DNA from 3 places in the Streptomyces sp. NPDC090127 genome. Region 3 is predicted to be linked to each of the others. Evidence: riboswitches for the same ligand, from Rfam matches in the RefSeq annotation. Region 3 holds a riboswitch; each other region holds the start of a gene.
The links. A riboswitch is a leader RNA that binds a small molecule or an ion and turns the genes downstream of it on or off. The one in region 3 is predicted to bind thiamine pyrophosphate.
Positions count from the first base shown of each region.

Region 1: it holds a riboswitch for thiamine pyrophosphate, as region 3 does, so the genes downstream of both, thiO (glycine oxidase ThiO) here and thiC (phosphomethylpyrimidine synthase ThiC) in region 3, are expected to answer to the same signal.
Region 2: it holds a riboswitch for thiamine pyrophosphate, as region 3 does, so the genes downstream of both, ACIPPS_RS00430 (thiamine ABC transporter substrate binding subunit) here and thiC (phosphomethylpyrimidine synthase ThiC) in region 3, are expected to answer to the same signal.

Region 1 is NZ_JBIVDE010000004.1:371,856-381,552, reverse strand. It holds gene ACIPPS_RS17315 (sulfite oxidase-like oxidoreductase) at 1-396, shown strand, start outside; gene ACIPPS_RS17310 (DUF4396 domain-containing protein) at 445-981, opposite strand; gene ACIPPS_RS17305 (deoxyribonuclease IV) at 1,070-1,921, opposite strand; gene pknB (Stk1 family PASTA domain-containing Ser/Thr kinase) at 1,928-3,892, opposite strand; gene ACIPPS_RS17295 (thiazole synthase) at 3,992-4,786, opposite strand; gene thiS (sulfur carrier protein ThiS) at 4,792-5,055, opposite strand; gene thiO (glycine oxidase ThiO) at 5,052-6,218, opposite strand; TPP riboswitch at 6,216-6,328, opposite strand; gene ACIPPS_RS17280 (hypothetical protein) at 6,383-6,763, shown strand; gene ACIPPS_RS17275 (NAD(P)/FAD-dependent oxidoreductase) at 6,792-8,006, shown strand; gene ACIPPS_RS17270 (Rv2175c family DNA-binding protein) at 8,172-8,537, shown strand; gene thiE (thiamine phosphate synthase) at 8,629-9,279, shown strand; gene metF (methylenetetrahydrofolate reductase [NAD(P)H]) at 9,405-9,697, shown strand, end outside.
Region 2 is NZ_JBIVDE010000001.1:105,746-115,442, forward strand. It holds gene ACIPPS_RS00425 (ABC transporter permease) at 1-848, opposite strand, end outside; gene ACIPPS_RS00430 (thiamine ABC transporter substrate binding subunit) at 953-2,032, opposite strand; TPP riboswitch at 2,120-2,227, opposite strand; gene rlmN (23S rRNA (adenine(2503)-C(2))-methyltransferase RlmN) at 2,257-3,363, opposite strand; gene ACIPPS_RS00440 (STAS domain-containing protein) at 4,181-4,621, shown strand; gene ACIPPS_RS00445 (phosphatidate cytidylyltransferase) at 4,700-5,785, opposite strand; gene frr (ribosome recycling factor) at 5,785-6,342, opposite strand; gene pyrH (UMP kinase) at 6,444-7,208, opposite strand; gene tsf (translation elongation factor Ts) at 7,367-8,203, opposite strand; gene rpsB (30S ribosomal protein S2) at 8,328-9,278, opposite strand; gene ACIPPS_RS00470 (M23 family metallopeptidase) at 9,534-9,697, shown strand, end outside.
Region 3 is NZ_JBIVDE010000005.1:204,464-214,160, forward strand. It holds gene ACIPPS_RS19805 (metallophosphoesterase) at 166-1,515, shown strand; gene ACIPPS_RS19810 (hypothetical protein) at 1,675-2,517, shown strand; gene ACIPPS_RS19815 (VWA domain-containing protein) at 2,680-4,080, opposite strand; gene thiC (phosphomethylpyrimidine synthase ThiC) at 4,407-6,191, opposite strand; TPP riboswitch at 6,185-6,332, opposite strand; gene ACIPPS_RS19825 (YibE/F family protein) at 6,404-7,807, shown strand; gene ACIPPS_RS19830 (SsgA family sporulation/cell division regulator) at 7,989-8,423, opposite strand; gene ACIPPS_RS19835 (IclR family transcriptional regulator) at 8,561-9,331, opposite strand; gene ACIPPS_RS19840 (DUF5326 family protein) at 9,612-9,697, opposite strand, start outside.

The DNA of each region.
Region 1 (9,697 bases), on a different contig from region 3:
ACGAAATTCAGCATGCTCGGGGCCGAATGGGGTGGCGTGCCCGCCCGCACGATCCTGGATCTCGCCCCGCCGGCCGAGCAGGTCACGCACGTGATGGTGTGGGCCGAGTACGGCTTCAGCGCGAACCTGCGCCTCGCCGATTTCGCCTCCGACCAGACGATCTTCGCCACCCACAAGGACGGTGAGCTGCTCACCGCCGAGCACGGCTTCCCGCTGCGGCTCGTGGTGCCGCACCTGTACGCCTGGAAGGGGCCCAAGTGGGTCCGGGGCGTGGAGTACATGACCGCCGACCGCCGCGGCTTCTGGGAGGAGCGCGGCTATCACAACCTCGGCGATCCGTGGAAGGAACAGCGCTACTCGTACCAGGAGGAGCCGGGGGACGGACCGGAGCTCTGACTCCCGTGTCCGTGCCGCCGACTCCCGCGCCCGTACCCCCGGGGGGTCTCAGTGGTGGTACTGATGGACCACCGCGTGGCCCTTGCCGCGGCCGATCAGCCACTTGTTGACGGGTGTGGTGATCAGGAAGGCGACGAGGAAGGCGAAGGCCAGGGCCCCCCAGAAGAGCGCGTCCGAGAGGTGCGCGTCCATCGCGCCGGGGACCAGGAGCAGGACCCCGTTGTCGACGAGCTCCATGACGGTGATGGAGAGGGTGTCGGCGGCGAGCGCGACGCCGATGGCGGCCTTCAGACCCAGTCCCGCGCGGACGACGGCCCACAGGGTGAGTGAGTAGCCGAAGAAGAACGCCAGGGCGATGGCGAGGACCATCGTCGGGGCGTTGCCCCAGCCCAGCGCGGTGCCGATGATCATGCCGAGGACCTCGCCGATGGCGCATCCGGTCAGGCAGTGCAGGGTGGCCTTCATCGCCATCGACCAGCTGGCCTTGCCGGGAGCGTGACCGTGGCCTTCGTGGCCGTCGTGGCCGTCGTGGCCGTCGTGGTGCGCGTGCGGGTCGTGGTGGTCGGCGTGTGCGTCGTGCTGCATGGGTTCCCCCAAGGACCGATGGCGGTTCCTGCGTGCTTCACCAGGAACCGTATACCCCCCAGGGGTATTCCTCAACGGGAATCGGGAATCAGCCCCGGAGCTTCTTCAGCCGCTCCACGTCCGCCACGTGGCCTTCCTTCCCGCCGGGTGTCTCGATGATCAGCGGTACGCCGTCGGTCGCGTGGTGCCGCATGAGCTCGCGGAAGGGTTGCTCGCCGATGTGGCCCGCCCCGATGTTGGCGTGCCGGTCCTTGTGCGCGCCGACGACGTCCTTCGAGTCGTTGGCGTGGATCAGCTTCAGCCGCCCCTCGCCGACCGTCGCCACCAGCTGGTCCAGGGTCTGCGCCATGCCGTGCGGCCCGGTCAGGTCGTGGCCGGCCGCGAAGATGTGGCAGGTGTCGAGGCAGATCCCGAGCTTCGGATGGTGGTCGAGCGCGTCGAAGTACGGGCCCAGGTCCTCGGCGCGGGAGCAGAGCGAGAAGCCCTGCCCGGCCGTCGACTCCAGGAGCAGGAACGGGTCGTCCGGGTGCGTCAGCTCGTCGAGCAGCGGCCGCAGCCGCTCCCGTACCTGGGCCAGCGCCTCCGCGCGCGGACGGCCGCCGGTCGCCGAACCGGTGTGCACCACCACGCCCTTCGCCCCGATCTCCCGGCCGCGGCGCAGCGAGTGCCGGAGCGAGTCGACCGACTTCTCGACCGTGGCCTCGGTGTGGGAGCCGAAGTTGATCAGATACGGGGCGTGGACCCAGGCCGACAGGGACGCGGCCTCGCACCCGGCGCGGAACAGCTCGTCCTGTGCCGGATTGCCCACGGGCGTGGCCCAGCCGCGCGGGTTGGCGACGAAGACCTGGACGGCCTCCGCGCCCAGCTCGCGGGCGTAGCCGAGACCGACCGTGGCGAGGCCGCCGGCCACGGGGACATGGCCGCCGACGGGGTTGCGCATGAGTTCTTACAATCCCTTGATCTTGATGGTGACGGTGGAGCCCTCGGGGGCGGTGGAGCCGCCGTCGACGGACTGGCCGGAGACGGTGTCGCCGAGGAACGGGAAGGTCTTCTCGACCTTCACCTCGAAGCCCGCCTCCTCCAGCTTCGCGCGGGCGGAGTCGGTCGACTCGCCCGTCACGTCGGGGACCTCGATCATCCGGGGGCCCTTGGAGACGGTGAGGACGATCCGGTCGCCCCGGGCGGCCCGGCTGCCCTCCGCGAGCGACTGGGCGGCGACCGTGCCGGCCGGCTCGGCGGAGTGGATCTGCTCGCTCGCGACGTCCACCCTGAGGCCGGCCTCGCGGAGCGTGCGGGTGGCCTCGGAGACCGACGTGCCCGCCACGTCGGGGACGTCGATCGGGCGGCCCTTGCTGACCACCAGCGCCACGGCCGAGTCCGGACTGCGCTCGGTGCCGGCCTCCGGGTCGGAGCTGATCACGGCGCCCTGCGCGATGTCCTGGCTGAAGGCGTGCGTGACGAGACCGGCGGCCAGGCCCTCGTCGGCGAGCAACCGCCTCGCCTCCGCCAGCGGCTTCCCCTTGAGCCGGGGGACCTTCACGATCTCGGGGCCCCGGGAGAGGGTGAGCGTGACCGTGCCGTTGCCCCGGATCCGCTCGCCGGAGGCGGGATCGCTGGCCATGACCGTGCCGCGCTCGTACACGTCGCTGAACGCCCGGCGCGTCGTCCCGACGTCGAGCCCCGCGTCCGTGAGTCGCTGCGTCGCCTTCGCCTCGGTCTGGCCGAGGACGGCCGGGACGCGGGTGAACTGGCCGGAATTGATGTACCAGACGCCTCCGCCGATCCCCAGGGCGAGCAGCACGGCGGCGACGACGAGCAGCGGACCGCGCGTCAGCCGGCCGCCTTCCCGCAGGCCGCCGCCCCTGCGCCCGCGGTCCCGGTGCGTGGCCCGGCCCTCGGGCCGGAGCTCGACCGGGGGCGCGGTCAGCCGGCTGGTGTGCTGGACGGCGTGCTCGGTCTGGGGTCCCGCCTCGCGGGACACGAGCCGGGGGATCACGCTGGTCCGGTCCTCCGACCCCGTACGGTCCTCGGCGTGCGCCTGCGGCGGTACGGCGTCCAGCTGCCCGTCCGTGAGGGTCGCCCGGGCCTCCCGGGCCTGCGCGAGGAGCGCGACGCCGTCGTGCGGGCGGATCTCGGGGTTGCGGGCGGTGGCGCTCGCCACCAGCTCGTCCAGTTCGAAGGCGAGACCGGGCACGGCGGCCGAGGGGGCCGGCACGTCGGTGTTCAGGTGCTGGTAGAGGACCTGGGCGGGGGTGTCCCCGCCGTGCGGCTTGCCGCCGGTGAGCATCTCGTACAGGACGACGCCGCAGGCGTACACGTCGGCGCGGGTGTCCGCGGTGCCGTGCTCGATCTGCTCCGGCGCCAGGTACGAGACGGTGCCCAGGACCGAGCCCGTGGTGTGCGTGGCCGAGCCGACCGCCCGTACGAGACCGAAGTCGGCGACCTTCACCCGGCCGTCGTCCCCTATCAGGACGTTCTCCGGCTTCATGTCCCGGTGCACGAACCCGGCCCGGTGCGCGGCGCCCAGTGCGGCGAGCACCGGCTCCAGGATGTCGAGCGCGGCCCTCGGCTGGAGCGCCCCGCGCTCGCGCAGCACGTCGCGCAGCGTGCACCCGGCGACGTACTCCATGGCCAGATAGACGTACGCGCCGTCCGCGCCCTGGTCGAAGACGCCCACCACGTTCGGGTGGGAGAGCCGGGCGACGGACTTGGCCTCGCGGATGAACCGCTCGACGAACGCGGCGTCGGTGGCGAGGGCCGGGTGCATCACCTTGAGCGCGAGCACCCGGTCCAGGCGGGTGTCGACGGCCCGGTAGACCGTGGCCATCCCGCCGACGGCGACGCGCGCGTCGACGCGGTAGCGGCCGTCGAGCAGCTGCCCGACGAGGGGGTCCTGAAGGGTCGTGTCCACGGCCCCGAGTTTACGAGTCACCGCGGACACCCCGTCCCCACCGGCCCCGACCGCAGCACAGCTGTGACGCGACCCACGGCCCTCGGACCCCCGGCAGGCTCAGAACGCCGGGCGCTCCGGGTCCAGGGCCGCGCGGCCGTCCGTCGGCGAGGAGGCCTCCGCGAAGTGCCGGCGCGGGATCCGGCCCGCCCGGTGGGCCAGGCGGCCCGCCTCCACGGCGTGCCGCATGCCCTCGGCCATCAGGACCGGGTCCTGCGCCCGGGTCACCGCGGAGGCGAGCATGACCGCCGAGCAGCCCAGCTCCATCGCAAGCGCGACGTCCGATGCCGTTCCGGCCCCCGCGTCCAGGATCACCGGCACGCCCGCGCGCTCGACGATCAGCTGGAAGTTGTGCGGGTTGCGGATGCCGAGGCCGGAGCCGATCGGGGAGCCGAGTGGCATGATCGCCGCGCACCCCACGTCCTCCAGTTTCCGGGCGAGGACCGGGTCGTCGTTGGTGTAGGGCAGGACGACGAAGCCGTCGTCCACCAGGGTCTCGGCCGCGTCGAGGGTCTCGACCGGGTCCGGCAGGAGGGTCCGCTCGTCGGCGATGACCTCCAGCTTGATCCAGTCGGTGCCGAGCGCCTCCCGGGCCAGGCGTGCGGTGAGGATCGCCTCGCCCGCGGTGAAGCAGCCCGCCGTGTTCGGCAGGACGCGGATCGAGAGCCGCTCCAGGACGGAGAGGACGGAGCCCCGCACGGTCGGGTCGAGGCGCCGCATGGCGACGGTCGTCAGCTCCGTGCCGCTGACGGCCAGCGACCGTTCGAGGACGTCCAGGCTCGGCGCCCCGCCGGTGCCGAGGATGAGGCGGGAGGAGAACTCCGTACCGCCGAGGAGGAAGGTGTCGTCGGACATCGTGCTCAGCCTCCCTGGACGGCGGTGAGGACCTCGACCCGGTCGCCCTCGCCGAGGACGGTCGCGGACCACTGGCCGCGCGGGACGACGGTCTCGTTGACGGCCGCCGCCACGCCGGACGGCGCCGCCGTCAACGTGGTGACCAGGGCGTCGAGAGTCGTGGGCACGGTGAGGACGCGCGCCTCGCCGTTGACGGAGACGTTCGTGACGGGCGCGGCCGAGGGTGTGGGCGAGGGCGCGGGATGCGCGGCGTTCGGGGAGACGTTCATGCGGGCTGCTCCTGACGTACGGGGGAGAAGCGGCGGGGAGTGAAGGGGCGGGCCTCGTCCGGAAGCGCGCCGGTGGCGAGGTACTCGGCCATGACATCGCCGGTGACGGGCGTGAGCAGGACGCCGTTGCGGTAGTGCCCGGTGGCGAGGCGCAGGCCGTCCAGGGCGGTCGGGCCGAGGAGCGGGGCGTTGTCCGGCGACCCGGGGCGCAGGCCGGCCAGGGTCTCGGTGAGCGGCAGCTCGGTGAGGCCGGGGACGAGCTCGTGGGCGTCGCGGAGCAGCTCGTAGACCCCGCCCGCCGTGACGGTGGTGTCCCAGCCCAGCTCCTCGCTCGTCGCGCCGACCACCAGCTCGCCGTTCGCGCGCGGGACGAGGTAGACGTGGCTGCCGCGCACGACCGCCCGGACGGTGCGGGAGAGGAACGGCGCGTACCCGGGCGGCACGGTGAGCCGCAGCACCTGTCCCTTGACGGGACGCACGGGCGGCAGGACCTCCGGCGGTACGCCGGCGAGCCGGCCGCTCAGGCTGCCCGCGGCCAGCACGACCTGGTCCGCCTCCAGCGGGCCGCCGTCGGCGACGGTGACGCCCGTGGCCCGGTCCCGGACCACCGTCAGCCGCTCGGCGAGGCCCCGGTGGAAGACCACCCCGGCGCGCTCGCAGGCGGTGACGAGCGCGGCGGCGAGGCGGCGCGGATCGACCTGGTGGTCGCCGTCGACCCGCAGCCCGCCGCGCACCCCCGGGGCCAGCATCGGCTCCAGGCGGCGGCAGTCGCGCCCGCTCAGCCACTCCGACTCCAGGCCGGAGCGGAGCTGCAGGGCGTGCAGTTCGCGCAGATGGGCCCGGTCGTCGGCGTCGAGCGCGACGGCGAGCGTGCCGCAGGCGCGGTAGCCGACGTCCTGGCCCGTGGCGTCCTGGAGCTCCTCGACGAAGGCGGGGTAGCGGCGCGCGGAGGCGAGGTTGAGGGCGAGCAGCATCTCCTCGCCGTAGTGGAGTTCGGTGACGGCGGCCAGCATCCCGGCCGCCACCCGGGCGGCCCCACCGCCCGGCTCGGGGTCGACGACCGTGGTGCGCAGCCCGCGCTGCGCGGACCGCCAGGCCGTGACCAGACCGATGATTCCGCCCCCGACGACGAGAACGTCCGAGGTACTGCATGTACGCGACATGGGCGTCCAGCCCCTCCCTTCGCCGGCATGACCCGGATCAGGTTCGTACGGTCGGAGGCCGGTCAGCCTCCCTCTCAGCCCGGTGCGTCCGGGCTCCCGCGAGTGCTCTACGTTGACCGTCAGCCTAACCCCCGTGTCCGACGCCCAGTAAGGGAGCCTCCGCAGTGGCCCGCCCCCCTGTCTCCCACGACCACCCGCGACCGGCCTGTCGATCCCTCGACGGTCTGACGTTCGCCCCCGTCGCCGACCAGGCCCCCGGTCAGGTCGGGACGCGGACCCGGTTCACGTACCACGAGGAGGACGGCCGGATCTGGGCCGAGTACGCGGGCGGTGACATCGTGCGGGGGTATCTCGTCGGCACGCGCGCGGGGGACCGGCTCGACTTCCGTTATGTCCAGGCGAAGCAGGACGGAACGACATCTTCCGGGCATTGCGTCTCCACCGTGGTGGAGCTCACTGACGGGCGCGTTCGGCTGGAGGAGAGCTGGGCATGGGAGTCCCAGGAGGGCTCCGGGACCAGCGTCGTGGAGCAGCTGCCTTCCTGACGGTGCGTCAGATCGTTAAGGTGATCGGGTGAGCGAGCAGAAGCAGGCACAGCAACGGGTCGTGGTCGTGGGCGCCGGGATGGCAGGCGTCCAGACCGCCGTCGCCCTGCGCGAACAGGGCTTCGCGGGACAGGTCACGCTCATCGGGGCCGAGCCGCATCAGCCCTACGACCGGCCGCCCCTCTCCAAGGCCGTCCTCCTCGGCAAGGCCGAGGACTCCGCCTTCGACGTCGACTTCGAGGCGCTCTCCATCGAGCTGCGCCTCGGCCTCGACGTCACCGGCCTGCGCGCCGACGCCCACGAGATCGACACCGAGGCCGGACCCGTCCCGTACGACGTCCTGGTCGTCGCCACCGGCGCCGAACCCGTCACCCTGCCCGGCACCGAGGGCGTCCCCGGGGTCCACCTGCTGCGCACCCTGGACGACGCCGCCCGCCTCAAGCCCGTCCTGGAGAGCCGCCACGACATCGTCGTGGTCGGCGCCGGCTGGATCGGGGCCGAGTTCGCCACCGCCGCCCGCGAGGCGGGATGCGCGGTCACCGTCGTGGAGGCCGCCGACCGCCCGCTCGCCGGCGCGCTGCCCGCCGACGTCGCCGCCCCGATGGCCCGCTGGTACGAGGAGAGCGGCACCGAACTCCTCACCCACGCGCGCGTGGACCGGGTCGAATCCGGCACGGTCGTCCTGGCCGACGGCCGACGGCTGCCCGCCGACGCGGTGGTCGTCGGCATCGGCGCCCGGCCCGCCACCCGCTGGCTCGCCGACTCCGCCATCGCCCGGGACGCGGGCGGCTCCGTCACCGCCGACGACCGGCTGCGCACCTCCCTGCCCGACGTGTACGCCGTCGGCGACTGCGCCTCCTTCCCCTCCGCCCGCTACGGCGCCCGGCTCCTCGTCCACCACTGGGACAACGCGCTCCAGGGGCCCCGGACCGTCGCGGCCGACATCATCGGCGAGACGCCGCAGGTCTACGACCCGGTGCCGTACTTCTGGTCCGAGCAGTTCGGCCGGTTCGTGCAGTACGCCGGACACCACGGCGGAGCCACCGAGCTGGTCCGCCGGGGCGACCCGGCCGACCCCGCCTGGTCCGTGCTCTGGCTGCGCGACGGCGTCCTCGTCGCCCTCCTCGCCGTCGGCCGCCCCCGCGACCTTGCCCAGGGTCGCAAGCTGATCGAGTCCGGCGCGCGGGTCGACCCCGGGCGCGCCGCCGATCCGGCCGTCCCGCTGAAGGCGGCAGTCCTCTGAGCCCTGTCGTCCGGATCGGGCCGGGCGCCTGAGCCGGCCGTCCGGATCGGGCCGGGCGCCTGAGCCGGCCGTCCGGATCGGGCCGGGCGTCGGCGTCCCGGGACCGACGAGACACCCCGCCGGGCCCGACTACCGACTGTCAGTCCGGGATGGCAGGCTTGTCCTGTGACCGAGATTGACGCAAGAACCGATGCTCTCGTCCCCGCCTGGCTCTATCTCCCCGACATCGCGGAAATGCTCGATGTCGAGGTGACGCGCGTACGGCAGCTGGTCAAGGAGGGCCAGCTCATCGCCGTACGACGCGGCGAGAACAAGGCGCTTCAGGTGCCCGCCGCCTTCATCGACGGCGACAAGGTGGTCAAGGGCCTCTCCGGCACCCTGACCCTCCTGAAGGACGACGGCTTCACCGACGAAGAGATGCTGGAGTGGCTCTTCACTCCCGACCCGAGCCTGCCGGGCACGCCCGCGCAGGCCCTCAGCGAGAATCGCGGCACGGAGGTGAAGCGCCGCGCCCAGGCGCTCGCCGTCTGACGCACACGCACCGAAGACACCACAGGAGGCCCCTGGGGGCCGGGTCCGCCCGGCCCCCTCGGACCGCCACACCCAACGGGGGGATCCACCCATGTCCACGCCTCGCGCCCAGCTCGCCGACGCCCGGCTCTACCTCTGCACGGACGCCCGCAGGCGCCAGGGCGACCTGCCGGCGTTCCTCGACGCCGTGCTCTCCTCCGGCGTGGACATCGTGCAGCTGCGCGACAAGGGCATGGAGGCGGCCGAGGAGCTGGAGCACCTCGCCGTCCTCGCCGAGGCCTGCCGCCGCCACGGCAAGCTGCTCGCCGTGAACGACCGGGCGGACGTCGCCCACGCCATCGGCTCCGACGTGCTGCACCTGGGCCAGGGCGACCTGCCGGTCCCCGCCGCCCGCGCCATCCTCGGCCGGGACGTGCTCGTCGGCCGGTCCTGCCACACCGAGACCGAGGTGGACGCGGCCGCCGCCGAGCCGGGCGTCGACTACTTCTGCACCGGCCCCTGCTGGCCCACCCCCACCAAGCCCGGCCGGTACGCCCCCGGCCTCGGCCTCGTGCGCCACGCGGCCGCTCTGGGGCAGGACCGCCCCTGGTTCGCCATCGGCGGCATCGACGAGACCACCCTCGACGAGGTCCTGGACGCGGGCGCCCGGCGGATCGTCGTCGTCCGCGCGATCACCGAGGCCGACGACCCTGCCGCGGCCACGGCCCGCCTGGCCAAGCGGGTCCGCGAGCGCGTCGCGTAACGGCCGAAGGGCGCCGGGGCGGGGCCCCGGCGGGCACCGACGGGCCGCCCGGGAAAGTGTCCAGAACGGTGTCCATCACTCGGACAGCGCTTCGTCGGCCGCAGCACCCCGTCTAACCTGCCCGTATGGCCCTAGGTACCGCTTCCACCCGCTCGGACCACGCCCGCACGGTCCGCGAGATCCTCGCGTCCGGCAAGCCGTCGTACTCGTTCGAGTTCTTCGCGCCGCGCACCGAGAAGGGTGAGCGGAGCCTCTGGAACGCCCTGCGGCGGGTCGAGGCGGTCGGCCCTAGCTTCGTCTCCGTGACCTACGGTGCCGGCGGTTCCACGCGCGGTGGCACGGTCAAGGCCACCCAGAAGATCGCCGGCGACACCACCCTCACCCCCGTGGCCCACCTCACCGCCGTCGACCACTCGAT
Region 2 (9,697 bases), on a different contig from region 3:
ACGAGGACGCCCCCGAAGAGCGCCCAGCCGCCGAACCCCCGGGGCCGCCGCGCGGTCTGTTCCGGCGGGACCAGCTTCAGGGCGGTCTCCCGCCGCCGTACCGTCCGGGCGTGCACGGCGAGGACGGCGCCGACGGCGACGAACTGGACGATCGTGAGGACGGCGGCCGTCGTCAGGTCGAACCGGTCGACCGTCTGCCGGTAGATCTCCGTCTCCAGCGTGGAGTACGCCGGTCCGCCGAGGATCTGGACGATCGCGAAGGAACCGGCGGTGAACAGGAACACCATCAGCGCGGCCGCGGCGACGGCGGGACCGAGCGCCGGGAGGGTCACCGTCCGCCAGGCCGTGAACCGGGAGGCGCCGAGGACCCGGGCGGCCTCCTCCTGGCGCGGGTCGAGCTGGGCCCACAGACCGCCGACGGTCCGGACGACGACGGCGTAGTTGAAGAAGACGTGGGCGAGCAGGATGGCCCAGACGGTCGTGTCCAGACGCACGCCCCACACCTCGTCGAGCAGCCCGCCGCGCCCGACGAGCGCCAGGAAGGCCGTGCCGACCATGACCGTGGGCATCACGAAGGGCACGGTGACGACGGCCCGCAACAGCCCCTTGCCGGGGAAGTCGAAGCGCGCGAAGACGTACGCGCCGGGCAGGGCGATCAGCAGCGTCAGCGCGGTGGAGGCGAGCGCCTGCCACAGGGTGAACCAGAGGACGTCGAGGATCTCCGGCCGGGTCAGCGTCTCGCCGAACCGGCCGAACTCCCACGCCCCGTCGACGCGCAGCCCGCGCTCGACGATCGAGGCGACGGGCCAGGCGAAGAAGAGGGCGAAGAAGGCGACGGGCACGACCATCAGGCCGAGCCGAACCGCGCTTCCCCGCCGGTCCGACCGGACCGACCGGACGGACCCGGCGGGCCCGCCCGTGGGTTCGGTCCGGCCGGACCTCTTGTCGGGGCCTACTTCACGACGGTCGAGGACCACGTCTGGATCCACTGCTCGCGCTTCTCGGCGATCTTCTCGGGCGCCATGGTCAGCGGCTTGTCGATCGTCACACCGTGCCGGGTGAACAGCTCGGGCAGCTTGGCGCCCTCGGTCACCGGGTTGACGAACATCTGGAGCGGCATGTCCTCCTGGAACTTCTTGGAGATCAGGAAGTCGATCAGCGCCTTGCCGCCCGCGGGGTTCTTCGCCCCGTTCAGCAGTCCGGCGAACTCGATCTGCCGGAAGCAGGTGCCGGTGGAGACGCCGGTGGGGGCCTCCTTCGGCTGCGGCTCGGAGTAGAGGACCTCGACCGGCGGGCTGGAGGCGTAGGAGACGACCAGCGGTCGGTCGCCCTTGGCCTGCTTGCCGCCGGCGGAGCCGGAGAACTCCTGGTTGTACGCGAGCTCCCAGCTGTCGACGGTCTTCACGCCGTTGGCCTTGAGCTTCTGCCAGTAGCCCGGCCAGCCGTCGTCGCCGTACCGCGCGGCGGTGCCGAGGAGGAAGCCGAGGCCCGGGGAGGACTTCTCGGGGTTCTCGACCACGAGCAGGTTCTTGTACTCCGGCTTGGCCAGGTCGTCGAAGGTCTGCGGGGGCGCGAGCTTCTTGTCGGCGAAGTACTTCTTGTCGTAGTTGACGCAGATGTCACCGGTGTCGATCGGGGTGACCCGCTGCTCCTTGTCGACCTTCGCCTCGGCCGCGACCCCGTCCAGGCCCTTCGCCTCGTACGGAACGAAGATCCCGTTGTCGAGGGCTCGGGAGAGCAGGGTGTTGTCCACGCCGAAGAAGACGTCGCCCTGCGGGGAGCCCTTGGTCAGGATCTCCTTGTTGACGGCGACACCGGCGTCGCCGCTCTTGAGGACCTTGACGGTGAAGCCGGTCTGCTTCGTGAACTCCGCCAGGACCTCCTTGGAGGCGTTGAAGGAGTCGTGGCTCACGAGGGTCACGGTCTTCGGCGCGCGCTCGTCGGTCTTGCCGGCCGCGTCCCTGACGTCCTCGGTGCCGCACGCGGCGAGAGTCGTGACGCCGAGCGCTGCGGCCATGGCCGCGGCGGCCATCTTCTTGGTGCTCACTGGAAATTCCTCCTGGGTGTGACCAGGAAGAGACGCGGCCCCGCCCACCGCGAGGTGGGCAGGGCGCAACAGCTCGAGTTGCGACCGAACTTCCTACCCAGAATGACCTGGGCGAGGTTCAGAGGGTCTGCGGTCCGATGACCGCACTCTCAGCGCTGTGGCGCTCCCCTGTCGGAATATGGAGATGTGTTCGAGCACAGACTACAAGGTCAGCGCTCGGAGGCCGCCAGCTGTCCACAGGCGCCGTCGATCTCCTGCCCGCGGGTGTCACGGACGGTGACCGGAACACCGTGGGCGGCGATGGCCTCGACGAAGGCCTTCTCGTCCTCGGGCCGGGACGCGGTCCACTTCGACCCGGGCGTCGGGTTCAGCGGGATCAGGTTCACGTGGACCCGCCTGCCCTTGAGCAGCCGCCCGAGCAGGTCACCCCGCCAGGCCTGGTCGTTGATGTCGCGGATCAGGGCGTACTCGATGGAGATCCGGCGGCCGGACTTCTCGGCGTACTCCCACGCGGCGTCGAGGACCTCGCGGACCTTCCAGCGCGTGTTGACGGGCACGAGGGTGTCGCGCAGCTCGTCGTCGGGGGCGTGCAGCGAGACTGCGAGACGGCACTTGAAGCCCTCGTCGGCGAAGCGGAGCATCGCGGGCACCAGGCCGACGGTGGAGACGGTGATCCCGCGCTGCGAGAGACCGAGCCCGTCGGGCTCCGGGTCGGTGAGGCGGCGGACGGCGCCGACGACCCGCTTGTAGTTGGCGAGCGGCTCGCCCATGCCCATGAAGACGATGTTGGACAGCCGCGCCGGTCCCCCGGGCACCTCGCCGTCGCGCAGGGCCCGCATCCCGTCGACGATCTGGTGCACGATCTCGGCGGTCGACAGGTTCCGGTCGAGACCGGCCTGGCCGGTGGCGCAGAACGGGCAGTTCATCCCGCAGCCGGCCTGCGAGGAGATGCACATGGTGACCCGGTCCGGGTACCGCATCAGCACGGACTCGACGAGCGTGCCGTCGTGCAGCTTCCACAGGGTCTTACGGGTGGTGTCGTCGTCGCACGAGATGTGCCGCACCACCGACATCAGGTCGGGCAGCAGCTCCCCCTGCAGCTTCTCGCGGGAGCCGGCGGGGATGTCGGTCCACTCGGCGGGATCGTGGGCGTACCGCGCGAAGTAGTGCGTGGACAGCTGCTTGGCGCGAAACGGCTTCTCCCCGATCGCGGCGACAGCCTCCTTGCGCTCGGCGGGCGTGAGGTCGGCAAGGTGCCGCGGCGGCTTCTTGGCTCCGCGGGGGGCGACGAAAGTGAGTTCTCCGGGCTTGGGCATGGTTCCCCCAGTGTCGCAGACGAACGCGGAAACCCGGGCGCCGCGGGACGAGCAGGGGCCGCACGGGCGGTCGGGCAGGGGGAGGCGGGGCCGCGCAGGCGGTCGGGCCGGGGGACGCCGGGCCGCGCGGGCGTCGGGCCGACCGGCCGAGGGGCCGCACGGGCGGTTGGCCGGCAGGCCGAGCAGGGCCGCACGGGCGGTCGGGCCGCAGGAGGAGTGGGGGCCGCACGGGCGGTTGGCCGGCAGGCCGAGCGGGGCCGCTCGGGCGGTTGGCCGGCAGGCCGAGCGGGGCCGCTCGGGCGGTCGGGCCGCAGGAGGAGTGGGGGCCGCGCGGGCGGTCGGGAGGGGACGGCCGCACGGGCGGTCGGGCCGCAGGAGGAGTGGGGGCCGCGCGGGCGGTCGGGAGGGGACGGCGGCACGGGCGGTCGGGCCGCAGGAGGGGCGGGGACGGCGACGCGGGCGGCGGCGCGAGCGGTCCCGTGGGGGCGGCAGGGGCGTCAGCCGGGGCGCGCCGCCTGCGGAATGGGGGGCCGCAGGCGGCTGCGTGCCGCGACAGGCCGGCCGCCGCGGGTGGGGGGGGTACCGCGGGCAGCCGGCTCCGGCCCACCGAGTACCCCCGAAAACGCACCTCACACCACCCTCCCCGTCGGCCCCGTCCGGCCCGCGCCGGGCGGCGGAGGACGCCACGCGACCGGGGGTCCGCCGCCCCACACGTGTGGCCCTTTGCCCTCTCGCCGGGTGATCCGCAATGGTCAGATGGGGTGAAGCGGGCGCGTTGATCGTTTCCCCGGACGGGCCGCGAGGCGTTCATGGGGATGTGAGTACCGCAAGCGCCGCCCCGATACTGCCCGCCGCCCTCGCGCCCCTGGCCGCCTCTCCCGTGCACGACTCGGGCGCGGACACCGCGCCCGGAGTCATAGGCATTGACGCCTGCACCACGCTCGGCACGACGCTCGTCGTCCATGTCAGCGGAGAGATCGACCGCCTCAGCTCGGCTCCGCTCGGCGCCCTCATGGCGTCGGCCGCCGAGGACGGATACATCGGGCTCGTGCTCGATGCCTCCCAGGTCACCTTCTGCGACTCCGGCTTCCTCCGCGTCCTGCGCTGGTGGCCCCGTGACGGGCGTCGGCTCCGGCTGACGAACCCCTCACGGGCCGTGCAGCACCTCCTGCGGGCGGTCGCGGTCACGGCGCGGAACCCGGCAAGGGCGCGCCCCTTCGCCGGGGGGATCACGGCCCTGTCGACCCTGCCCGGCTAGCCGCGCCTCCGGTCGCGGAAACGACGTGAGGGGCCCGCCGCTCGAAAGCGGCGGGCCCCTCACGTACGGACAGGCAGGTCAGGTGGTGCCGACGAAGACCACCAGCAGCAGCCAGACCACCGGAGCCGTCGGCAGCAGGGAGTCCAGGCGGTCCATGATGCCGCCGTGGCCCGGCAGCAGGGTGCCCATGTCCTTGATGCCGAGGTCACGCTTGATCATCGACTCGCCGAGGTCGCCGAGCGTCGCGCTCGCCGCCACCGCGAGGCCGATCAGCAGGCCCTGCCACCAGGTGCCGTCGTCGATCAGGAACTCCATGCACAGCGCGCCCGCCGCCATCGCGAAGGTCACCGCTCCGACCAGGCCCTCGCGGGTCTTGCCGGGGCTGATGCGCGGTGCCAGCTTGTGCTTGCCGAAGCGCCAGCCGATCGCGTACGCGCCGGTGTCGCTGACGACCGTGAGCAGCAGGAACGTCAGGACCCGCTCCGGACCGTCGTCGGCCGTGAGCATCAGCGCCACGAACGTCGCCAGGAACGGCACGTAGAACGCGGCGAAGACGCCCGCCGTGACGTCCTTCAGATAGCCCTCGGGCGGCTCCGTCATCCGCCACACGAGGACCGCGAGGGCGGTCAGGGCCATGGCGACCCAGGCCCCCTCCGTCCCGCGGACGTAACCGGCGACGACCATCGCGGCGCCGCCGACCGCCAGCGGGACCAGCGGGGCCTTGATGCCCTTGCGCTCCTGGAGCCGGGAGGTGAGCTCCCACAGGCCGACCACGACGGCGACCGCTATGACGCCGACGAACGCGGCCTTCCAGATGAAGAGGGACGCGATGATGACGGCGCCGAGGCCGATGCCCACCCCTATGGCCGCGCCCAGGTCGCGCCCCGCGCTCTTCTTCTGCGGGGCAGCGGGCCGATTCGGGCTGGACATGGGCTCCTGCGGGTGCTCGTTCGGCGTCTCGTCACGGAACAGGGGACCGCTCGGCTGAGCGGCCCCCCGGTCGTGGTCGTCCTGGTGATCGCCGGCGGGGACGTCGGGCACGATGGGCATGGGCCGAGTCTGCGCCGCCTGTAGCCCATCGTATGCGGGACCCGCCGGGGCAGGCCCCTGGTCGGGCCCCCAGTAGCCGGAACCGGCCGGGGCCCCCCAGGAAGAGTCGTTCATCAGACCTCGAGCAGCTCGGCTTCCTTGTGCTTGAGCAGCTCGTCCACCTGCGTGACGTACTTCGCGGTGGTGTCGTCGAGCTCCTTCTCGCCGCGCCGGCCCTCGTCCTCGCCGACCTCGCCGTCCTTGACCAGCTTGTCGATGGTCTCCTTGGCCTTGCGGCGGACGGAACGGATGGAGATCTTGGAGTCCTCGGCCTTGCCCTTGGCCACCTTGATGTACTCGCGGCGGCGCTCCTCGGTGAGCTCGGGGAACACCACACGGATGATGTTGCCGTCGTTGCTCGGGTTGACGCCCAGGTCCGAGTCCCGGATCGCCTGCTCGATGTTGCGCAGCGCGCTCTTGTCGAACGGGGTCACGACCGCCATGCGCGGCTCGGGAACCGAGAACGACGCCAGCTGATTGATCGGCGTGATCGCACCGTAGTAGTCGGCCACGATCTTGTTGAACATCGCCGGGTGCGCACGCCCGGTGCGGATCGCGGCGAAGTCCTCCTTGGCGACCACGACGGCCTTCTCCATCTTCTCCTCGGCCTCGAGGAGGGTCTCTTCGATCACCACTTGCTCCTGCGTGTCGTCGCGTCTTGTCCTGCACGGTGATACGACCGGCAGGGCTCTGTCCATCCCCTCGAGGGGAGGTACCCGGTTCGAGCCGAGGCTCAGGCCCGGGTGCCCTGGTCGCTCACGAGAGTGCCGATCTTCTCACCCTTCACCGCGCGCGCGATATTGCCCTCGGCGAGCAGTTCGAAGACGAGGATCGGGAGCGTGTTGTCGCGGCACAGGGTGATGGCGGTGGCGTCGGCGACCTTGAGGTCGCGGGAGAGCACCTCGCCGTACTCCAGCGCGTCGAACTTGACCGCGTCGGGGTTGGTCTTCGGGTCGGAGTCGTAGACCCCGTCGACGCCGTTCTTACCCATGAGCAGGGCCTCGGCGTCGATCTCCAGGGCGCGCTGGGCGGCCGTGGTGTCGGTGGAGAAGTACGGCATGCCCATGCCGGCGCCGAAGATGACCACGCGGCCCTTCTCCAGGTGGCGCACGGCCCGCAGCGGGATGTACGGCTCCGCGACCTGGCCCATGGTGATGGCGGTCTGGACGCGGGAGTCGATGCCCTCCTTCTCCAGGAAGTCCTGGAGGGCGAGGCAGTTCATGACGGTGCCGAGCATGCCCATGTAGTCGGAGCGGGCCCGGTCCATGCCGCGTACCTGCAGTTCGGCGCCGCGGAAGAAGTTTCCGCCGCCGATCACGATCGCGATCTCCGCTCCGTCGCGGACGACTGCGGCGATCTCGCGTGCGATTTTGTGCACGACGTCGGGGTCGACGCCGAGCGCGCCGCCTCCGGCGAATGCCTCACCGGACAGCTTCAGCATGAAGCGGCCGGCCTTTTTGCCGTGGATGTCGTCGCCCTGTGCGGCGGACTGGTTCATGGAGATCTCCTCGTGCACATACGACGAAGGCCATTGCCGGTGGGTCCTTGCGGTTTCCCGTACGGCAATGGCCTCCTCGTCAGATCTGCGGTCGTCCTGCGCGAGCGCGGACGACTGCTTCAGACCCTACCGGGGTCCGGTGTCCGTCGCGTACGGACTCAGATGCCGACCTTGATGCGCGTGAAGCGCTTCAGGGTGACACCGGCCTCGTCCAGGATCTGCTGGACGGACTTCTTGTTGTCCAGCGCGTACGGCTGGCCGAGCAGCGTGGCGTCCTTGAAGAAGCCGTTGACGCGACCCTCGACGATCTTCGGGAGCGCGGCCTCGGGCTTGCCCTCGGCGCGGGTGGTCTCCTCGGCGACGCGACGCTCGGTCTCGACGACCTCGGCCGGAACGTCCTCACGGGTGAGGTACTTCGGCGCGAAGGCGGCGATGTGCTGGGCGACACCCTTCGCGATCTCGGCGTTCTCCTTGTCGAGCTCGACGAGAACACCGATCTGCGGGGGCAGGTCGGGCATGGTGCGGTGCATGTAGGCCGAGACGAAGCCGTCGGCGTACTGCGCGAAGCGGTCGAGAACGATCTTCTCGCCCAGGTTGGCGTTGGCCTCGTCGACGTACGCCTGGACCGTCTTGCCGGGCTCGATCTCGGACGCGAGCAGCGCCTCGAGGTCGGCCGGGGCGGTGGCGGCGACGTGGGCGGCGAGCGCGTTGGCGACGGCCTGGAACTTGTCACCCTTGGCGACGAAGTCCGTCTCGCACTTCAGCTCGACGAGGACACCGGAGGTGTTGTCGTCGGCGATGACGGAGACGACGGCGCCGTTCTCGGCAGAACGGCCCTCGCGCTTGGCGACGCCCTTCTGGCCCTTGATGCGCAGGGCTTCGACGGCCTTGTCGACGTTGCCGTCGGCCTCGTCCAGAGCCTTCTTGCAGTCCATCATGCCGGCGCCGGTGAGCTCACGGAGCTTCTTGACGTCAGCGGCGGTGTAGTTCGCCATGAGTCTGAGTTTCTCTCTCGAAGTCTGAAAGATCTACGGGTGGACGGCGGGGGCTTCGTGGGCCCCCGCCGTCCAACATCCGAAACAACCAACCGGACCCGGTCCGTGAAGACCGGGCCATGGGTCAGGCCTGCTCGGCCTCGGCGGCCGGGGCCTCGGCGGCGGGGGTCTCGGCGGCCGGGGTCTCGGCGGCCGGGGTCTCGACGGCCTCGACGGCGTCGGCGACCTCGGTGGCCTCGGCGTCGGCGACCTTCTCGGTCTCGGCGGAGGTCTGGACCTCGGCCTCGTCAGCCTTCTTCTCACCCTCGAGCAGGTCGCGCTCCCACTCGGCGAGGGGCTCGCCGGCGGCCTTCTCGCCCGGCTTCGAGTCGCCGGTCGCGGCGCCGGAGCGGGCGATGAGGCCCTCGGCGACGGCGTCGGCGATCACGCGGGTGAGCAGGGTGACGGAGCGGATCGCGTCGTCGTTGCCCGGGATCTTGTAGTCGACCTCGTCGGGGTCGCAGTTGGTGTCGAGGATCGCGACGACCGGGATGTGGAGCTTGCGCGCCTCACCGACGGCGATGTGCTCCTTCTTGGTGTCGACGATCCAGACGGCGCTCGGCACCTTCTGCATCTCGCGGATACCACCGAGGGTCTTCTCCAGCTTGGCCTTCTCGCGGGAGAGGACCAGGAGCTCCTTCTTGGTGAGGCCGGAGGCGGCCACATCCTCGAAGTCGATCTGCTCGAGCTCCTTGAGGCGCTGCAGACGCTTGTAGACGGTGGAGAAGTTGGTGAGCATGCCACCGAGCCAACGCTGGTTGACGTACGGCATGCCGACGCGCGTCGCCTGCTCGGCGATGGCCTCCTGCGCCTGCTTCTTCGTACCGACGAACATGATGGAGCCGCCGTGGGCGACGGTCTCCTTGACGAACTCGTAGGCGCGGTCGATGTACGACAGCGACTGGAGCAGGTCGATGATGTAGATGCCGTTGCGCTCCGTGAAGATGAAGCGCTTCATCTTCGGGTTCCAACGACGGGTCTGGTGACCGAAGTGGACGCCGCTTTCCAGCAGCTCCCGCATCGTGACGACGGCCATGGCCGTATCTCCTTGAGTTTCTCGGTTATGTCCTGACGCCCCGACGCGCCGTGCCACAAGGGACCGAAAGGCGCTGCCACGGCCGGTGAGGGCTGTGTGGCGGGGCGTGCGAAGTCGACCCGGTGACCCGGATCGCCATAGGAAGTGTACGGGACCCCGGGGGTGCCGGGTGACGGCGCTGTCCACAACCGGCTGGTCGTCCACAGATGGCGACCATGATCGGCACGGAGCGGGCGGTTGCGGGACGGTGGCGCCATGCACCTCACGACTCCGCTGCTCGCCCTGGCCCTGGCGTGGCCCGCGAGCCTGCCGCCCGCGCCGCCGACCTGGCCGCTGGGACCGCCGCGCCCGGCGGTGGTGCGCGGCTGGGAGCCTCCGCCCGGTCCGTACGCCGCCGGGCACCGGGGGCTCGACCTGGC
Region 3 (9,697 bases):
GACCGGACCTTCTCAATTCGGGCGAAACAACCGGTGAACCCGGAGTGGACCCGGATTCACCACCCCTGGTGCGTCACACAGGCGGACCCTCATTCCTATGATGGGCGCACGACACCGCGGACCGCCCCGACCAGGCCGGTCCGCGATGTGCAGGGCATCGCGACGGTGGTGGAGGGGTCGATGACTCAGGGGGCCGGGCAGGAACCCGTGGTGCGCACGGCGACATTGCGTGACTTCCGCGTACCGCCGTACGCCCGGGTGCCCGTACAGGGCCAGTCCCCGGAGCCTCCGGAAGGGCATGCCGTCGTACCCGACGAGCCCTTCCGGCCCGTCGCCGATCCCACCCTCCATCTCGGCCTCGGCCTCGGCCCCGCGGCCCTGGCCGACATCGCGCCCCCGGTCTCGCTCTCCGCGACCGTCGCGGACCACGTCGGGCAGGTGAACCAGGTGAACCAGGTGGGCCACGCCGGTCACCCTGGGAACGCCGGTCAAGCCGGTCACCCCGGTCAAGCCGGTCACCCCGGTCACACCGGTCACACCGGTCACCCCGGGAACGCGTTCCCGGACGACGAGATCCCCGAGGGCTACACCCCCACCGAACGCGACCTCCCGGTGATCAACCGCGGGGACACGGTCCAGGTCCAGGTGGACCCGGCCTCCGCCCCCGCCCCCGCGCCCGCCTCGGTCGGCGAGGGCCCCGGCCCGCTCTACGTGGTGGGTGACGTCCACGGCTACCTCGACGAACTCGTCGCCGCCCTGCGCGAGCAAGGGCTCATCGACGACGACGGCGCCTGGGCCGCGGGCAACGCCCGCCTCTGGTTCCTCGGCGACTTCACCGACCGCGGCCCGGACGGCATCGGCGTCATCGACCTCGTCATGCGCCTGTCCGCGGAGGCCGCCGCCGCCGGCGGGTACTGCAAGGCCCTGATGGGCAACCACGAGCTGCTGCTCATCGGCGCCAAGCGCTTCGCGGACACTCCGGTCAACTCCGGCGCCGGCACCGCCACCTTCCAGGCGGCCTGGCTGCTCAACGGTGGCCAGAAGCACGACATGGACCGCCTCCAGGACGTCCATCTGCAGTGGATGTCCCGGCTCGACGCCGTGGTGGAGGAGGACGGGCATCTGCTGATGCACTCCGACACCACCGCCTACCTCGATTACGGCAGCACCATCGAGGACGTGAACGAGACCGTCCACGAGATCCTCACCCGCAACGACGCGGACGAGGTCTGGGACCTGTTCCGCAAGTTCACCAAGCGCTTCGCCTTCCGCGACGACGCCGGTCCACAGGCCGTCCAGGAGCTGCTCACCACCTACGGCGGCCGTCGCGTCGTGCACGGTCACAGCCCCATCCCGTACCTCCTGGGCCAGGTCGGCACCGAGGACGGCGAGGGCGGCTCGGACCCGGTGGTCGACGGCCCGCACGTCTACGCGGACGGGCTGGCGATCGCCATGGACGGCGGTGTGACCATGGCCGGAAAGCTGCTGGTCGTCCAACTTCCCCTGAACGGCTGACGCATAACGCTGCGCATCCGGGGAAGTCGATTTCAGGAAACCCCCTGTCACCCTGCGCCATAACCGCAATACCATCGGGACATCCGTAGCAGGCTCTCCTCCGTTTCCGCCCAACTGGCCGTATCCCACGGTCAGAACGGCCCTACGGAGCATCGGGGGATGCACATGAACGTGGCTCCGCACCTGCTGACCGAGGATCGATCCGAGTACGAGCGCATCCTCGACGACGCACTGCGCAACGCGTACGCCCATCCCGATCTCGCCGAGATCGGCAAACGGCTCACGGCCGGCCAACTGCGCACGATGGCGCTGAACGCGACAGCGCTGATCACCGCCGCGGCCGCCGTCGAGTACGACCACTTCGTGAAAATACGCGAAGAGGTCCGGTCACCGAGTGGTACGAGCGTGATGGACGCCGTCCTGACGGCGGACGGAGACGGGGCGAGCGGCGGCCCGGGCGCGGGCCTCGTCGCGATCGTCACGGTCCTCGCGCCGGTCCTCGCCGGCCCGGCCGCACTGATATTCCTGCTGGTCGGGGCCGTACTGAAGGTGTTGGCGCCCACGCTCACCTTCGCCGACACCCTGCTGACGGCCGGCTGGTTCTTCGCGGCCGTCGCCGCCGCGGGCCTCTTCTGCGCCGCCGTCGGGCTGCTGCTGACGGCGCTGCGCAACCGCTCCACGGAAGTGGCCGCGAGCGATCCACCCCACAGGGAAGCGGACGACGAGCTGTTCCGCGCCCGCGAGGCCTGGCGCCGCGCCCTGCTGGAACGAGGCATCCTGCCGTTCCTGCGCGACGCCCTGGCCGCGGCAGGACCGGCGGTACCGCCGGCTGTGCCGCCGCCGCGCACGGACCGCATACCGAAGATCGGCTACAGCGGGCCGAACTTCTCCAGCCCGAACGAAGGCTCCGCCGGGACGCGCCCGAGGTATGCGAGCCCCGACTTCAGCAGCCCGGACTTCACCGGCCCGGAATTCGGCGCGTCGGAACGCCGACCGGACTGAGCCGGGAGACCGGTACGGCGCACGGCTCGCACGGACGGACGGCTCGCACGACTCGCACGGACGGACGGCTCGCACGGCTCATACGGACGGACGGCCGCCCCCGGCCGCCCGGCCCCCGGCCCCGGGCCCCCGGGCCCCCGGCCCCCGGCCTCCGGCCTCCGATCAGAGGATCCCGGCTCGCCCCGCTGCCGTGATCCAGGACGGGAACTCGGACAGAAGCCGGTCGTACAGCTCGGCGTCGGGCACCCTGCCGATGTCGTCCACCGCGAAGAACCCCACGTTGTCGACCCGCCGCCCGGCCATGGTGTCGAGGCGTTCCAACACGCCGTAGTGGGAGCGCCCGAGCCCGACGAACTGCCAGAAGATCGGTTCCTCCACCGCCTCGCGCAGCTCGCGTTCGATCTGCGCGTTGCGGTACACGCCCCCGTCGGAGAAGAACAGCACGAGCGTGGGTGCGGCCGCCGGGTTCTCCCGGACGAAGGACCGGATCTGGGCGATCGCCTTCTGCTCCTCGTTCTGGATGCCGATGTCCCGCATGTCGACCTGGCCGGGCGCAAGACCGCTGCGGGGCTTCCGGCTCCGTCGGAAGAGGGCGAGCTCGCCGACCCGTACATGAAGCCGCAGCCAGTCCGGGAGCTCACCAAGGCGCAGGTCCGGCAGCCGCGCGGCGTTCGAGGCGAAGGTCCAGGCCTGCATCTCACCGTCGTCGTCCAACTGCGCGGCAACGGCCGCCATCCGCTCCACGACGTCCGCCACGATGCCCTTGGAGTAGAGGGCGGACATCGAGCCGGAGGCGTCGAGGACGAGGACGACACGGGCGGTGACCCCGGCCGCACCGTGCTTGCGCAGGCTCACCGCCACCAGCTCCTTGCGCAGCGACAGCCGCTTGCGCATGTCGACGGGCAGCCGCTCGACGTCCTTCTCGAAGCGCGGCCCGTCGGCCACGACCGGCGGCGCCTGCCGTACAGCGGCGGGGACAGGAGCGGGAGCAGGAGCAGGGGCGACCGCAGGTGTCGTCGGCGCCGTCGGCTCCTCGTCGACGCTGATCCCGAAGTCGGTGGCGAGACCGGCCAGACCGGAGGCGTACCCCTGCCCGACCGCCCGGAACTTCCACTGCCCCGCCCGCCGGTACAGCTCGCCCCCGATGAAGGCGGTCTCCGACGTCGCCGTCATCTCGAAGCGGGCGACCTCCGCCCCCGTACCGCCGTCGAGCAGCCGTAGTGTCAGCCCGGACATCTGGCCGAACGTCCCGCCGTCCGCCGACGCGCACAGCACCACCCGGTCGACGGCGGGCTCGACCCCGCGCAGATCGACCTCGACGGTGTCGGTGGTCGCACCTGCCTCCTGCCGCTTCCCGAGGTGGCGTACGGACCCGGAGGAGTGGGTCGGTTGGTTGTAGAAGACGAAGTCGCCGTCGTCGCGCACCCGTCCGGCCTGGGTGAGCAGCAGCGCCGAGCCGTCGGCGTCCGGCGCCCCCGCCCCGGCGGCCCAGGAGAGCACGACTCGGACCACGGCCGAGGCGACCGGAACGTTGGCGCCCTTGCTCAGGGAACTCGCAGTCATGCCGCCAGTCTGCCCAGTCCGACGCTCCACGGGAACGACTTCGACAACGGGCCCGCGATCCCCCCGGGTCGCGGGCCTCCCTCGTCGTCGCCGGGCCCCACTCGTCGCCGGGCCCCACTCGTCGCCGGGCCCCACTCGTCGCCGGGCCCCACTCGTCGCCGGGCCCCACTCGTCGCCGGGCCCCACTCGTCGCCTCCGACCGCACTCGCCGTCACGGGCCCCACTCAGCGCCCAAGCCCCACTCGGCGACCGGGCCGAGCCCCGCTCAGCGTGCTCGCCGAGCCCCGCTCGCCGTCGCAGGCCCCGCTCGTGGTCCGAGCCGCGGTCTACTCCGCCATCGGCAGGTACACCCGGTTACCGGAGGCCGCGAACTCCTTGGACTTCTCCGCCATGCCTGCCGCGATCTCGTCCGACTTCAGGTCGCCGCCGTGCTCGCGGCGGATGTCCTGCGAGATCTTCATCGAGCAGAACTTCGGACCGCACATCGAGCAGAAGTGCGCGGTCTTCGCGGGCTCGGCCGGCAGCGTCTCGTCGTGGAACTCACGGGCGGTGTCCGGGTCGAGCGCCAGGTTGAACTGGTCCTCCCAGCGGAACTCGAACCGCGCGTCCGACAGCGCGTCGTCCCACTCCTGCGCCCCCGGGTGCCCCTTCGCCAGGTCCGCCGCGTGCGCCGCGATCTTGTACGTGATGACACCGGTCTTCACGTCGTCGCGGTTGGGCAGGCCCAGGTGCTCCTTGGGCGTGACGTAGCAGAGCATGGCCGTGCCCCACCAGGCGATCATCGCGGCGCCGATGCCCGAGGTGATGTGGTCGTAGGCGGGCGCGACGTCCGTGGTCAGCGGACCGAGGGTGTAGAACGGCGCCTCCTCGCAGATCTCCTGCTGGAGGTCGATGTTCTCCTTGATCTTGTGCATCGGGACGTGGCCCGGGCCCTCGATCATCGTCTGCACGTTATGGCGCTTGGCGATCGTGTTCAGCTCGCCGAGCGTGCGCAGCTCCGCGAACTGGGCCTCGTCGTTGGCGTCGGCGATCGAACCGGGGCGCAGGCCGTCGCCCAGCGAGTACGTGACGTCGTACGTCGCCAGGATCTCGCAGAGCTCCTCGAAGTTCGTGTAGAGGAAGTTCTCCTTGTGGTGCGCGAGGCACCAGGCGGCCATGATCGAGCCGCCGCGCGAGACGATGCCGGTCTTGCGACGGGCGGTCAGCGGGACGTACGGCAGCAGCACGCCGGCGTGCACCGTCATGTAGTCGACGCCCTGCTCGGCCTGCTCGATGACCGTGTCCTTGTAGATCTCCCAGGTCAGCTCCTCGGCCTTGCCGTCGACCTTCTCCAGGGCCTGGTAGAGCGGCACGGTGCCGATCGGCACGGGAGAGTTGCGCAGCACCCACTCGCGCGTGGTGTGGATGTTGCGGCCGGTGGACAGGTCCATGACCGTGTCGGCGCCCCACTTGGTCGCCCACGTCATCTTCTCCACCTCCTCCTCGATGGAGGAGGTGACGGCGGAGTTGCCGATGTTGGCGTTGACCTTCACCAGGAACCGCTTGCCGATGATCATCGGCTCGATCTCCGGGTGGTTCACGTTGGCCGGAAGGACGGCCCGACCTGCCGCGATCTCCTCCCGTACGACCTCGGGCGAGACGTTCTCGCGGATCGCGACGTACTCCATCTCCGGGGTGATCTCGCCCCGGCGGGCGTACGCGAGCTGGGTGACGGCCTGGCCACCGCGGCCCCGGCGGGGCTGGCGCGGACGGCCGGGGAAGACCGCGTCGAGGTTCTTCAGGCCCCCGCGCGGCGAGGTGTGCTTGATGCCGTCGTCCTCGGGGCGGACCGGGCGGCCCGCGTACTCCTCGGTGTCGCCCCGCCCGATGATCCAGTTCTCGCGCAGCGGCGGCAGGCCCCGCCGTACGTCGGTGTCGATGGTGGGGTCGGTGTACGGACCGGACGTGTCGTACAGCGTCACGTCCTTGCCGTTGGTGAGGTGCACCTGCCGGACGGGCACGCGGAGGTCGGGGCGCGAACCCGCGACGTACCCCTTGTGCCAACCCGGCTTGCGCTCGTCCTGGCCGGCGTTCTCGCTGGTGGCAGGCGTGCGTGCATCCTGAATGGTCATGAGACCGATCTCCCTACGCCGGCATTACCCGGTAACAGGTTCGGCGGTCGGCGCAGCCTCTTCCCGTACGTACATCCAGTACGCGCGTACGGTGATCAGCGCCCTCTCAGCCCGGTGCTCCGAGCTCCCGCGTGTGCAAAGGTGCCACCACGCTAGCGTCAATCCGGCCGTGCTGAACAGTGGGCCCCCGCCGTTCTTGCGATGATCGGTCGGTGACTTCCTCGCAGCAGACCCCAGAACCCGACGGTCATGACGGCCACGGCGCGCATGGCGACGCGGGCCATGGGCATGGCCACAGCCACAGCCATGGGCCGGCCGCGCCCGTCTCCCGGCACCTGCGCAGAGTCATCGCCGCTGTCCTGATCCCGTTCGCCACGGCGGTGGTGGTCGGGCTCGTCGTCCTGTGGCCGGGCGGCGCCCCCGAGCACGAGCGCACCGGCGTCGGCTTCGACCGGCAGACGTACCAGGGCAAGGTCGTCTCGGTGGAGCACGTCGACTGCGCGGACGTGAACGCCGCTCAGGTCCCGCCGACCGGTGACACCTCCACGCCCGAGGGGCGCGAGGCGGTCAACGCCCAGCAAGGGGAGTGCGAGAAGGCGACGATCGAGGTCACGAGCGGTCCGGACAAGGGGCGTACGTTCGTCGAGATCGTGCAGCCGGACGCCCCGCGTCAACTGGACGACGGGCAGGGCGTGGTGGTGGCGTACGCGCCGGACGCCCCGCGCGACCTGCAGTACTCGGTGACGGATGTGAACCGCAAGGTTCCGCTGGCGGTGCTCGCCTTGATCTTCGCCGTGGCGGTCGTGCTGGTCGGCCGGATGCGCGGGGTGATGGCGCTGGTCGCGCTCGCGGTGAGCTTCATGATCCTGACCTTCTTCATCCTGCCGGCGATTCTGCAGGGATCGAATCCGCTGGTGGTCGCGGTGGTCGGGTCCAGTGCGATCATGCTGATCGCGCTCTACATGTGCCACGGGCTCTCCGCCAGAACCTCGGTCGCGGTCCTCGGGACGCTCATCTCGCTGATGCTGATCGGGCTGCTGGGCTCGCTCTTCATCGGCTGGGCCTCGCTGAGCGGCAACACGGACGACAACACCGGTCTGATCCACGGCCTCTACCCCGAGATCGACATGTCCGGGCTGCTGCTGGCGGGCATCATCATCGGTTCGCTCGGTGTCCTCGACGACGTGACCGTGACCCAGACCTCGGCGGTGTGGGAGCTGCACCAGGCCGACCCGCGAATGGGGCCGCGTGGGCTCTACCGGGCGGGCATCAGGATCGGCCGCGACCACATCGCGTCCGTGGTGAACACGCTGGTCCTCGCCTACGCCGGTGCGGCCCTGCCGCTGCTGCTGCTCTTCTCGATCGCGCAGAGCAGTGTGGGGACGGTGGCCAACAGCGAACTGGTGGCGGAGGAGATCGTCCGCACGCTGGTGGGGTCGATCGGTCTGGTCGCCTCGGTGCCGGTCACGACCGTGCTCGCCGCGCTCGTCGTCTCGGCGGACCGGCCGGGCGCGCCGGGCGGGCAGGGTGCGCGGGGCGGGCAGGGTGCGCCGGGTGCGCGGGGCTCGTTGGAGAAGCGTTCATCCAGGGGTGGGCGCCGCCGCCGGGCCAAGTGACCGGGCGCCGGGCACATGACCGGGCGGCGCCGACCTGCGCCGAAGAGCCGGTCCCAGTGACCGGGTGGCGCTGCCCCGGCGTCGGAGAACCGGTCCGAGGGACCGGACCCGTGCCGACCTGCGTCGGAGAACCGGTCCGAGGGACCGGGCCTGGGGCCCCCGCAGCCCCGGGACCGGTCCTTCAGCCGGCGTTCTCCTCCGCGAGGATGCGGCCGAGAGCCGCCTCCAGGTTGTCCTCGAAGTCACCCAGGGTCCGCTCCTGACCGAGCGGAACAAGCTTGTCCGTCCGGTCGAGGAAGGCGACCAGCGGCGGAGCGCTGGCCCGGAACAGGGCGCGGTCGCTGCCGACCTGGAGCCGGATGGCGACGTCCGAAAGGTCCTCGGGGTCGGTCGGCGCGATGTGCACATCGCCGTCCCCGCTCGGTCGGTTGATCCCGTCGAGCAGCAGCTCCCGGCCGAACGCCCAGGTCACGGGCGCGTCTCCGGGAAGGTGGAACGTCATCCGCACCGCGTAGGGATCCCGGGACTCGTAACGCAGTTCCACCGGGATCCTGAACGAGAGCTCCTCGGAGACGAGGAAGCTCATCAGGACCTCGGCCTGAACCGACTCTCGCATCATGTACCCCGCAGTCGATGGTGCAGTTGTGTGAACACGGCTGCTGAAAGCTGCAATCAAAACGGCCAGGAATGATCCCCCTGGCCCTCTTGACGCAATCGTGCTGGAAGGCCTAGCAGATCACAAGGAGTGATTTTTCAGATACTGATAGAGAAAGCGAAGGAACTGAGCAGCCTTCCGATCTCGTTGCGTAGCCGATCGACCGCGGGCAGCAACCGTTCTTCCTGGTGAAGGGGGAGGGAAATCGCCATCGCGGCCGCTGTGGACCCCGCCGTGATGGGGATCGCGGCACAAACTGTGCCGAGCGCATATTCCTGACGTTCCACCAGGGGTTCCATTCGCCCCATACCGCCCAAACGATCCAAAAGGGCACTCCGGTTACTCACCGTGTACGGAGTGATGGTTTCCACGGGATGGCGGTCGAGGTGGTCTTGACGGCTTCTCAGATCCAGTTGACTGAGCAGACACTGCCCGATCGCGTGCGCGTGACCCGTCTCGCGGAAGTCGGCCCACTCGTCCACAGCGGGGGCGGCGGGGGTGTCGGCGACGGCGACGAGTTCGATCTCGCCCTCGCGGTAGATCGCGAAGTAGACGGGCACCCCGATCTCGTCCCGCCAGTGCGCGAGTGAGTCCTCGATCTTGGTGCGACGATTCTGCAGAACTCCGCCGCCGGCCAGACGTCCGGCCGCGTCGCCGAAGACGAACACGCCCTTCTCCCGGCGCAGATAGCCCTCGTGTGTCAGGGTGCGGAGCAGGTGGTACGCGGTGGGCAGCGGGAGTCCGGCCTCACGCGCCAGCTGCTTGGCGGGGGCTCCGTCCTCGTGGGAGCCCACGGCCTCCAAGAGTCTCAGCGCCCGCTGCACCGAGCCGATCAACGTGGGAACAGCGGACTGCGTAGCCGTGGCCAAAGGTCACCCCCAGGCATGACGACGGGTGCCGTACACCCGCCCGCGGGGGCCGCCCCCGCGCGCCCGCCGCGGCCTGGGAACCGGTGGGGCCCGGTGGCGGGCCCGCCCGGGACCGGCGGACATCCGCGGATCAGCGCGGAAGGCCGGGCCAGCTTTCCCGGGGGCGGCAGAGATTTTCCACCCTAAGGGCAGCTCCCAGGCCTGACCTTGGATTCCTGCGCCGCGTCCCTCGGCCGGGCTAACGCCCGGCACGCCGGCCCCTACCGGCGGGTAGAGCGTGCTACCAGTCCTCGCGCGAGGTCGACGAGGACATGTACTTCCGCACCACGTAGACCAGTCCGCCGACCAGCGCGACGAAGATCAGCA